Regions from separate parts of the Erwinia papayae genome, predicted to be linked through region 2. Evidence: predicted binding sites of a transcription regulator. Region 2 holds the regulator's gene; the other holds the start of a gene.
The links. The regulator PurR, encoded in region 2, represses purine synthesis genes. The targets are predictions, from matches to a motif close to CANGCAAACGTTTGCNTG.
Positions count from the first base shown of each region.

Region 1: the regulator PurR is predicted to act here: its motif matches at 2,287-2,304, upstream of cvpA (colicin V production protein).

Region 1 is NZ_JBZCHT010000009.1:177,969-181,658, reverse strand. Features, by position in the region: gene AC3RPL_RS05710 (UbiX family flavin prenyltransferase) at 1-133, opposite strand, end outside; gene purF (amidophosphoribosyltransferase) at 192-1,709, opposite strand; gene cvpA (colicin V production protein) at 1,747-2,232, opposite strand; gene dedD (cell division protein DedD) at 2,525-3,280, opposite strand; gene folC (bifunctional tetrahydrofolate synthase/dihydrofolate synthase) at 3,270-3,690, opposite strand, start outside.
Region 2 is NZ_JBZCHT010000009.1:1,201,168-1,206,000, reverse strand. Features, by position in the region: gene punR (DNA-binding transcriptional activator PunR) at 1-810, shown strand, start outside; gene purR (HTH-type transcriptional repressor PurR) at 916-1,941, opposite strand; gene cydH (cytochrome bd-I oxidase subunit CydH) at 2,223-2,312, shown strand; gene AC3RPL_RS10530 (C40 family peptidase) at 2,352-3,158, opposite strand; gene AC3RPL_RS10525 (Grx4 family monothiol glutaredoxin) at 3,516-3,854, shown strand; gene rnt (ribonuclease T) at 3,982-4,638, opposite strand; gene gloA (lactoylglutathione lyase) at 4,742-4,833, opposite strand, start outside.

The sequences.
Region 1 (3,690 bases), 1.0 Mb from region 2:
GATGCGTCTCGATGTCAGCCACCTGCTGCAATATCTGCAGTGTACGGATACCGTAAATCACGCCGCTGGCACCGGAGATACCAATAATCAGTCGTTGCATTGTATTCCCTCGCTGTTTCTGTCCTGCCTGCAAAAGTAAAAGGGCCGGAATCACTTCCGGCCCATCATACCTGCTGCAACATCAGAGGGCATCAGCCTTCGTTATGCATTTCCAGATTTTCCACCTCGTTCTGACGCGCCAGGGCTTTGGCATCGTCATTGCGTAGTGACTGGAGATATTCCAGATATTGCTGATCCACGTCTTTGGTGACGTAAACGCCATTGAACACCGAGCATTCGAACTGAGCGATATCCGGATTTTCCTCGCGTACCGCCTCAATCAGATCATTGAGATCCTGGAAAATCAGCGCATCCGCGCCAATCAGCTGACGGATTTCTTCCACTTCGCGCCCGTGAGCAATCAGCTCGGTGGCGCTGGGCATATCAATGCCGTAAACGTTCGGGAAACGAATTTCCGGCGCGGCTGAAGCCAGATAGACTTTTTTCGCACCGGCTTCACGGGCCATTTCGATAATCTGTTCAGAAGTGGTGCCCCGCACAATAGAGTCATCCACCAGCAGAACGTTCTTATCGCGGAATTCAGCCCGATTGGCGTTCAGCTTACGGCGCACTGCGCTACGGCGCAGATGCTGACCCGGCATGATAAAGGTCCGGCCCACATAGCGATTTTTTACAAATCCCTGGCGGTAAGGCTTGTTGAGAATGCGGGCCATTTCCAGCGCGATATCGCAGGAGGTTTCCGGAATCGGGATCACCACGTCGATATCCAGATCTTCCCATTCACGAGCGATTTTCTGACCCAGTTTGGTGCCCATACGCACACGTGCGCTGTAGACAGAAATTTTATCGAGGAACGAATCCGGACGGGCAAAGTAAACGTATTCAAACAGACACGGATTGAATTTCGGGTTTTCAGCACACTGGCGGGTAAACAGCTGGCCTTTTTCCGTCACATATACCGCTTCGCCGGGAGCCACGTCACGCAGAAACTCAAAGCCCAATGTATCCAGCGCCACGCTTTCAGAAGCGACCATATATTCTGTGCGTCCATCGGCCATTGGACGTTTACCAATCACCAGCGGACGAATACCGTTTGGATCGCGAAAGGCGACCAGTCCGTGACCGATAATCATCGATACGCAGGCATAGGCACCGCGAACCTGCTGATGCATCGCCGCCACGGCGGCAAAAATGTTTTCTGCTTCCAGCGGGTAATGCTGAAACCTGTCCAGCTCAGCGGCGAAAATATTGAGCAGGATTTCGGAATCTGAGGTGGTGTTAACGTGGCGACGGCCACTCTCGAACAGCTGCTTACGCAGCTCATGGGCATTGGTCAGATTACCGTTATGCGCCAGAGTAATGCCGAAGGGTGAATTGACATAAAAAGGCTGCGCCTCAGAGGCACTGGAGCTGCCCGCTGTGGGATAACGAACATGGCCGATACCCATATTGCCCTGCATACGCTGCATGTGGCGGGCTTCAAAAACATCGCTAACCAGACCGTTCGCTTTGCGCAGGCGAAAGCAATTCAGGGCATCAATGGTCACAATGCCTGCGGCATCCTGGCCACGGTGTTGAAGCACCGTTAACGCATCATAAATCGACTGGTTGACCGGCATAAAACCGGCGATCCCGACAATACCGCACATGTGGTCATTTCCTCATTAAGCCGCAACCCCGACGTATTTATCGGGGCAAAAAACTCGACGTGCTTTTCAGGTAGTCAAAAAACCACCTGATGATGTAACTGAACTGGGGAACTAACTGGGACTGCTGCCAGTCAGGGCTTTTGGCAAAACCGGTGAATGTATCGAGGAAAAACAGAATGGCAGACACGATCAGTACGCCACGCAAGGCCCCGAAACAGACGCCAAGTACTCTGTCAGTCCCCGACAGGCCAGTCTTTTCAACCAGCGAACCAATCACATAGTTAACAATTGCCCCGACAATCAGCGTGGCAATAAATAACACCGCGATAGCAATGCCATTGCGAACCAGCTCGTCTTCAAAACCGGTGAACCAGACCGCAAGGAAGGAGTAGTAATGACTGGCGACAAAAAATGCGCAACCCCAGGTGACAAGGGATAATGCTTCCCGGACAAACCCACGGATCAGGCTGACCAGAGCCGAAAAACCAATAACCGCAATAATGACGTAATCTATCCAGATCATGAACTCTTCCAGCGACAGTGCTCCGCATCCAGTTCGGGGCGAATTCTAACAGAAAAAGAAAACGTTTGCGTAGGGTTTTCCTTTACCAGTTTAATTAAAAAGCGGCGCTGAAAAAATCAGCAAAAAGGCCCTGCCGGCACCCGCAACATGCCACCTGGCAGGCATCCGGGCAACTGGCTGATTTGCATCAGATAACCCGTTACCGCCACGTCGGTTACCGCCCGTACCTGACTGGCTGTAACCCGCGCCAAAAGGCGCAGGCTGTTACAGTAATAGTGGCTGACTACCAGAGTCAGCGTGCACTGTAAGGCTTAACCACACCACCAAGACCAGAAAGGCTTTTCAGCTCGGTCACCGCAGCCTGCATTTTCGCCTTCGAGGCATCCGGCCCGACGTAAATACGGGTTATTTCCCCCTGCACCGGCGTGGAAGGCACGGTGAAAGCCCGGTATCCCGAGAGTCGCAGTTTAGCGACGATCTCGCTCACTTTAGCGGCATTCTTCAGTGCGCCAAGTTGGACCATATAGGCCTGACCAGCTGGTGCGCGCTCCTCCACGGCAGCCGGAGCCTGCTGCGGTTCAACAGGTTCGGACCTGGGTGCCGTTTTAGGTTTTTCAACCGGTTTTTCGACCGCTTTGGCTGGGGCTTTGGTGGTTTCTGTTGGTCGGGATTTTTCCACCGGTTTGGCTTTTTCAACCGGCTTATGCTGCACCGGCTCTGACGGCTGCACCGGCGGTGGCGTAACCACGGCAGGCTGATTAGCCGACTGCGGCGTGGTTGAGCCGCTTTCAGCCTGCGAGGTGTTGCCGCCACTGTGTCCCTCTGCTGCCGTACCCGCACCTTCCGGTGGCTGAGCAGGTAGCGCCTGGGTCACCGGTGGCACACCGTCAGCCTCAAGCTGATCGCCAGGCCTTGGCACCAGCGGAATTGCTGCAAATTCTTCTTTGTAATGCTTTTTCTTACCGTCGAGTATCCCGGGCAGAATAATCACACCCAGTGCCACAATAACCACAGTCCCGACCAGTCGGTTCTGAAATTTACTTGCCACTACCACTCTCCGTTTCCAGCGTTTCCATGACCTGTGCAACCGTCAGGAAAGAGCCACACACCAGCACCACATCCTGCTCTGACGCCTGCTGACGCGCATGGATAAACGCGTTTGCAATATCAGCAAAAGCACGGGCGCCAGGCAGATGTGCAATCAACTCATCAGCGCTTGCTCCGCGGGGACCCGACAGGGGTGCGCAGTACCAGCTGTCCACGTGTGGCTTCAGGCAGGCCAGGGTTCCGGCAATGTCTTTATCGTGCAACATTCCCACCACCGCATGAACATTGCCGCCTTTGGTCAGCTCGCTCAGTCGTCCGGCAAGCCAGGCCGCCGCGTGCGGATTATGCGCCACATCAAGGATCACCCGGGGCGATTCAGTAACGACCTGGAAACGCCCCGGCAGTACGGCC
Region 2 (4,833 bases):
TATACTGTCCGCCAGCTGGAGGAGTGGCTGGCTGTCGCCCTCTTTGTCAGACGTCACCGCGACGTCGTGCTGACCGATGCAGGGCATTTTTTTGTCAGGGAAGGACGAGCTGTTATCAAAAAAATGCTTGCCACCCGACGTCAGTGCCAGCAGGTGGCCAACGGCTGGCGCGGTCAGATTAATATTGCCGTGGACTGCATTGTCAAACCAGCCAGAACCCGGCAGCTGGTGATTGATTTCTATCGACATTTTCCCGACATGGAACTGCATCTGTCAGCAGAAGTATTTAATGGTGTCTGGGATGCGCTGGCAGATGGGCGGGTGGATGTGGCGATTGGGGCAACTCAGGCTATTCCGGTTGGTGGACGTTTTGCTTTTCGCAGCATGGGAATGCTTGGCTGGCATTGCGTGGTAGAGGCCGGGCACCCCCTTGCTCAGCTTCAGGGGCCGGTCAGTGAGGAGAGCATACGTGCATGGCCTTCTCTCGGTCTGGAGGACACCTCCCGTTCTCTAACCAGAAGAACGACCTGGACCCTGGATAATCAGCGCCGGATGGTGGTGCCAGACTGGGAAAGCGGCATTGACTGTCTGTTATCCGGATTATGTGTGGGAATGGTGCCTGCGCATCTTTCGCGCCCCCTTATAAGCAGGGGAGCACTCAAAGTTTTGCAGCTGGAAACGGTTTTTCCTGACAGCCCCTGCTGTGTGAGTTGGTCAGAACAAACGGCCTCACCTGCGTTGAGCTGGCTACTGGATTATCTGGGAGATACCGACACCTTGAACAGCGAATGGCTTGCGGAAGAGATATAAACCCACCGGTCTGCCATGTCCGTTTTTACTGTTCAGGCGCTGCTCTGTACGTCAGAGCTGTGGCTGGTGAAGCGGCCGCCCCTGACATCAGAGGCGGTATAAGAATTATTGCCGGTGTTTCCTGAAAGGACCATCAGCCACCGAGCGACGTTCAATCAGTGTGGGGTGCACTTCAATTGTTTGTGGTTCTTCACGTTTGCTGGTTATACGATCCAGCAGCATAGCAAAAGCGGTTTCACCCAGCTGTTCCTTAGGCTGATGAATCGTGGTCAGTGAAGGAGCAAAAAAACGAGCGTTACGCACATTATCATACCCGATCACCGAAATATCCTGTGGGACACGCAGCCCCATTTCATCTGCTGCGCATATCGCTCCCATTGCCATAATGTCACCGCCACAGAACACTGCACTGGGGCGCTGTTTTTGTGAGAGGATTTGCTGCATAGCGTGGTAGCCGGATTCCGGCTCAAAATCACCCTGAACCAGCCACTCTTCCCGTAACGGAATATCCGCTTCAGCAAGGGCTTTAAGGAATCCAGCATGGCGTCCACCTCCGGTATTCCGTTCCATCTGACCGGGGATCACTCCGATGTCGCGGTGACCACGGTCGATCAGATAGCGGCCTGCCAGGTAGCCGCCTTCAAAGGCATTATCCAGTACGGTATCGGTAAAATCGCCGCGCGATTCGCCCCAGTCCATCACTACCATTGGAATATGACGACTCTCTTCCAGTAAGGTAATTAACGGCGCAGGATATTCAGAACACATGACCAACAGACCATCTACCCGCTTCTGCGCCATCATAGAGAGATAGGCCTGCTGTTTTTGCAGGTCATTATGGGCATTACCTAAAATCAGGGTATAGCCTTTCTCAAAGCAGCAATTTTCTACCGCCTCAATAATCTCAGCAAAGTAGGGCGCTTCGCTTGAGGTGGCTAACAGGCCTATGGTTTTAGTGTTATTCACCTTCAGGCTGCGGGCGACTGCACTGGGAGAGTAATGTAATTCTTTGATGGCACTCCACACGGCTTCTCGCGTTTCTTCAGCGACAAAGCGGGTTTTATTAATAACGTGGGAAACGGTGGTGGTTGATACGCCCGCACGTCTGGCCACATCTTTTATTGTTGCCATTAACTCGCTACTCCTGGATATCTCGTAACTTACTGATAATTAGTTTGTTAAACGATTGCTTCAAATACAAAAACCTGATGTCTGTTAACAAAGCTATACGGTGTCTTGCGGAGACATCAGAAAGGGAAAAGGTCTGTGCCAGAAAATGAATATGAACGATACGGTGACCTGAAGTAATGCGTAAGAATTCTAACAAGCCTGAGCAGAGAAAACGAGATTTTTACTGGCAACTATGGGAAAATCAATGACGCCATAAACGCTGTGGTTATCGAGGGTAACAGATGGATACCAATCTTAAATTTTCACTACTGACAACCATCGGCGCTTTACTGATGATTGTTGCATTCAGCTTCACCGCAGTGCTGCACTGAAAAAATAAGGCCGCTCCCCGGAACGGCCTTGAGAGTGAATCAGCGAATAGTTTTTGGCGTCATCATCCGGCGTGCACCAATATAGTGGCGTTGCCAGTAATCTTCGCTTAGTGCGCTGACCTGAATATCTTTGCCGGTTCGCGGCGACTGAATAAATTTACCATTACCCAGATAAACCCCAACATGATCGGCAGTACCGCGGCCATTTATACGAAAAAAAACCAGATCGCCTTTTTCGAGATCGTCACGTCTGATCGAAGCCGCATCGCGCAGATGGTACATCTCATTGGCCGTGCGTGGAATTTTGAATTTCACCAGATCTTTATAAGCGTACCAGACCAGACCGCTGCAATCGAAACCGGTTTTCGGCGATGTTCCGCCCCACTGATAAGGTTTACCCAGCTGGCCCATCAGTTTGTTCATCGCCGTTTCACGTGCTTTCTGGTAGCGGGCGCGGTGTGCTCTGCTGAGCTTCAGCGGGGCAACACTGTAAGCCATCTCATCCGGCTGCACTACCGTATTGCCGTGATGGCGCCCATATCGTCTTTTATACACCGGCAATGTTTCTTTAACTGATGCGGTTGTTACATTTACCCTGACGGTATTGCGTTTTTTTAGTTTGAATTTATTGACCGCAGTCAGACGGGATTTTTTGCTACTGACTTCTTTTACTTTGCTGGAACTGCTTTTCACCGGACGTCGCTTACGCCGTTCATCTTCTCGTGCCGTGGTGTTGCTGTCAGTTTTGTGGTGATTAGCATTAACAGGGGTATGGGGCGATGCGTGCGCCATATTGAAAAACAGCTGAGCTGTAGCCAGCATGATAAGCGTGATGAGTAAACGCATCGTTACCGTTAGCAGTTTATGCTCCCGCCGGGGCCGGAGCGTGGTTGAATTAGGATATCTTTCAGATTGACAGTCCGATTCTAATCGAACTTCCTGGTCAAAGTTAACACCTTTTTTGTTTCAGGAATGCATAACACGTAAAAGCTGTAAAAATGACATTAAATGGCACTGTTAATGCGCAGCATTTGTACTCAGATTATGCGTGCAGGTAATAAAAGTGTTTGTAATCGTATTTTAATCAGGATGTTAACAGGTATCTTCCTGGTGGACTTTTACCCTGAATAAAATGTCGTTTTAACGTTGGTTCATAATCGCTACAATAATAAGACACGAAGTATCCGCTGAAGGAAGCTATTTATGAGTACTGTTGAGAAAATTGAGCGTCAGATAGCAGAAAACCCCATTCTGCTTTATATGAAAGGCTCGCCAAAACTGCCGAGCTGTGGCTTTTCTGCTCAGGCTGTGCAGGCACTTTCTGCCTGTGGTGAGCGTTTTGCCTATGTTGATATTCTACAGAATCCGGAAATTCGTGCTGAACTGCCTAAATATGCTAACTGGCCGACTTTCCCTCAACTGTGGGTTGATGGTGAGCTGGTTGGCGGCTGCGATATTATTATCGAAATGTATCAGCGTGGTGAACTGCAACAGCTGATCAAAGAAACGGCGCAAAAATATCCCGCAGCACCGGCTGAATAAACCACTCCCGGGCGATAAAAAGGGCAGGTAAACAACGGTTTCCTGCCCTTAAACACCTCTGCAACCATGACGCTTTCCCGCCATTGTTGAATAAGCCATATAAAAGCGCACGATGTAAGTGACAGTGTCACTCCTTGCTCGTTGTTTCTGCCTGAGCCAGAGGCCAGCCTCCCAGACGTTTCCAGCGGTTTACCAGCTCGCAAAACAGATCCGCTGTTTGCTCGGTGTCATACAGCGCAGAGTGGGCCTGACTACTGTCGAATGGCATACCGGCAGCGATGCAGGCTTTAGCCAGTACCGTCTGACCCAGAACCAGCCCGCTAAGTGCAGCAGTGTCGAAGGTCACAAAGGGATGAAATGGATTTCGTTTAAGACCCGCTCTGTCTGCGGCAGCATTAACGAAATTCAGATCAAACGTGGCATTGTGCGCCACCATAATTGCCCGGCTACAGCCCTGATCTTTAATACCTTTACGAATCAGTTTAAAGATAGCGTTTAACGCTGTGTATTCACTGACCGCATCGCGGAGTGGATTGTGAGGATCGATGCCATTAAAAGCCAGAGCTTCTGGTTGCAGCACCGAGCCTTCGAACGGTTCAATATGAAAATGCATTGTCTGATCTTTCTCCAGCCAGCCGTGTTGATCCATTTTCAGCGTAACGGCGGCCACTTCCAGTAATGCATTACTTCTGGCGTCAAACCCGGCCGTTTCCACATCAATGACTACCGGATAAAAACCGCGAAAACGGCTGCTGAGGCTATTCAGTTCGTTCGAATCAGACATCGGGATCTCACAGGGGGAAAAATGGCAGCGCGTATTATGGCAAATTTTGTCATTCGTTGCAGCATGGGAAGGGGAAAGGGGATGCCGGTGGCATCCCGCAGGGTCATGCGCCCAGACCGTGGCCCGCATGTTTATTTTCAATCAGTTCGATTTTATAGCCATCAGGATCTTCAACGAAGGCAATCACCGTGGTGC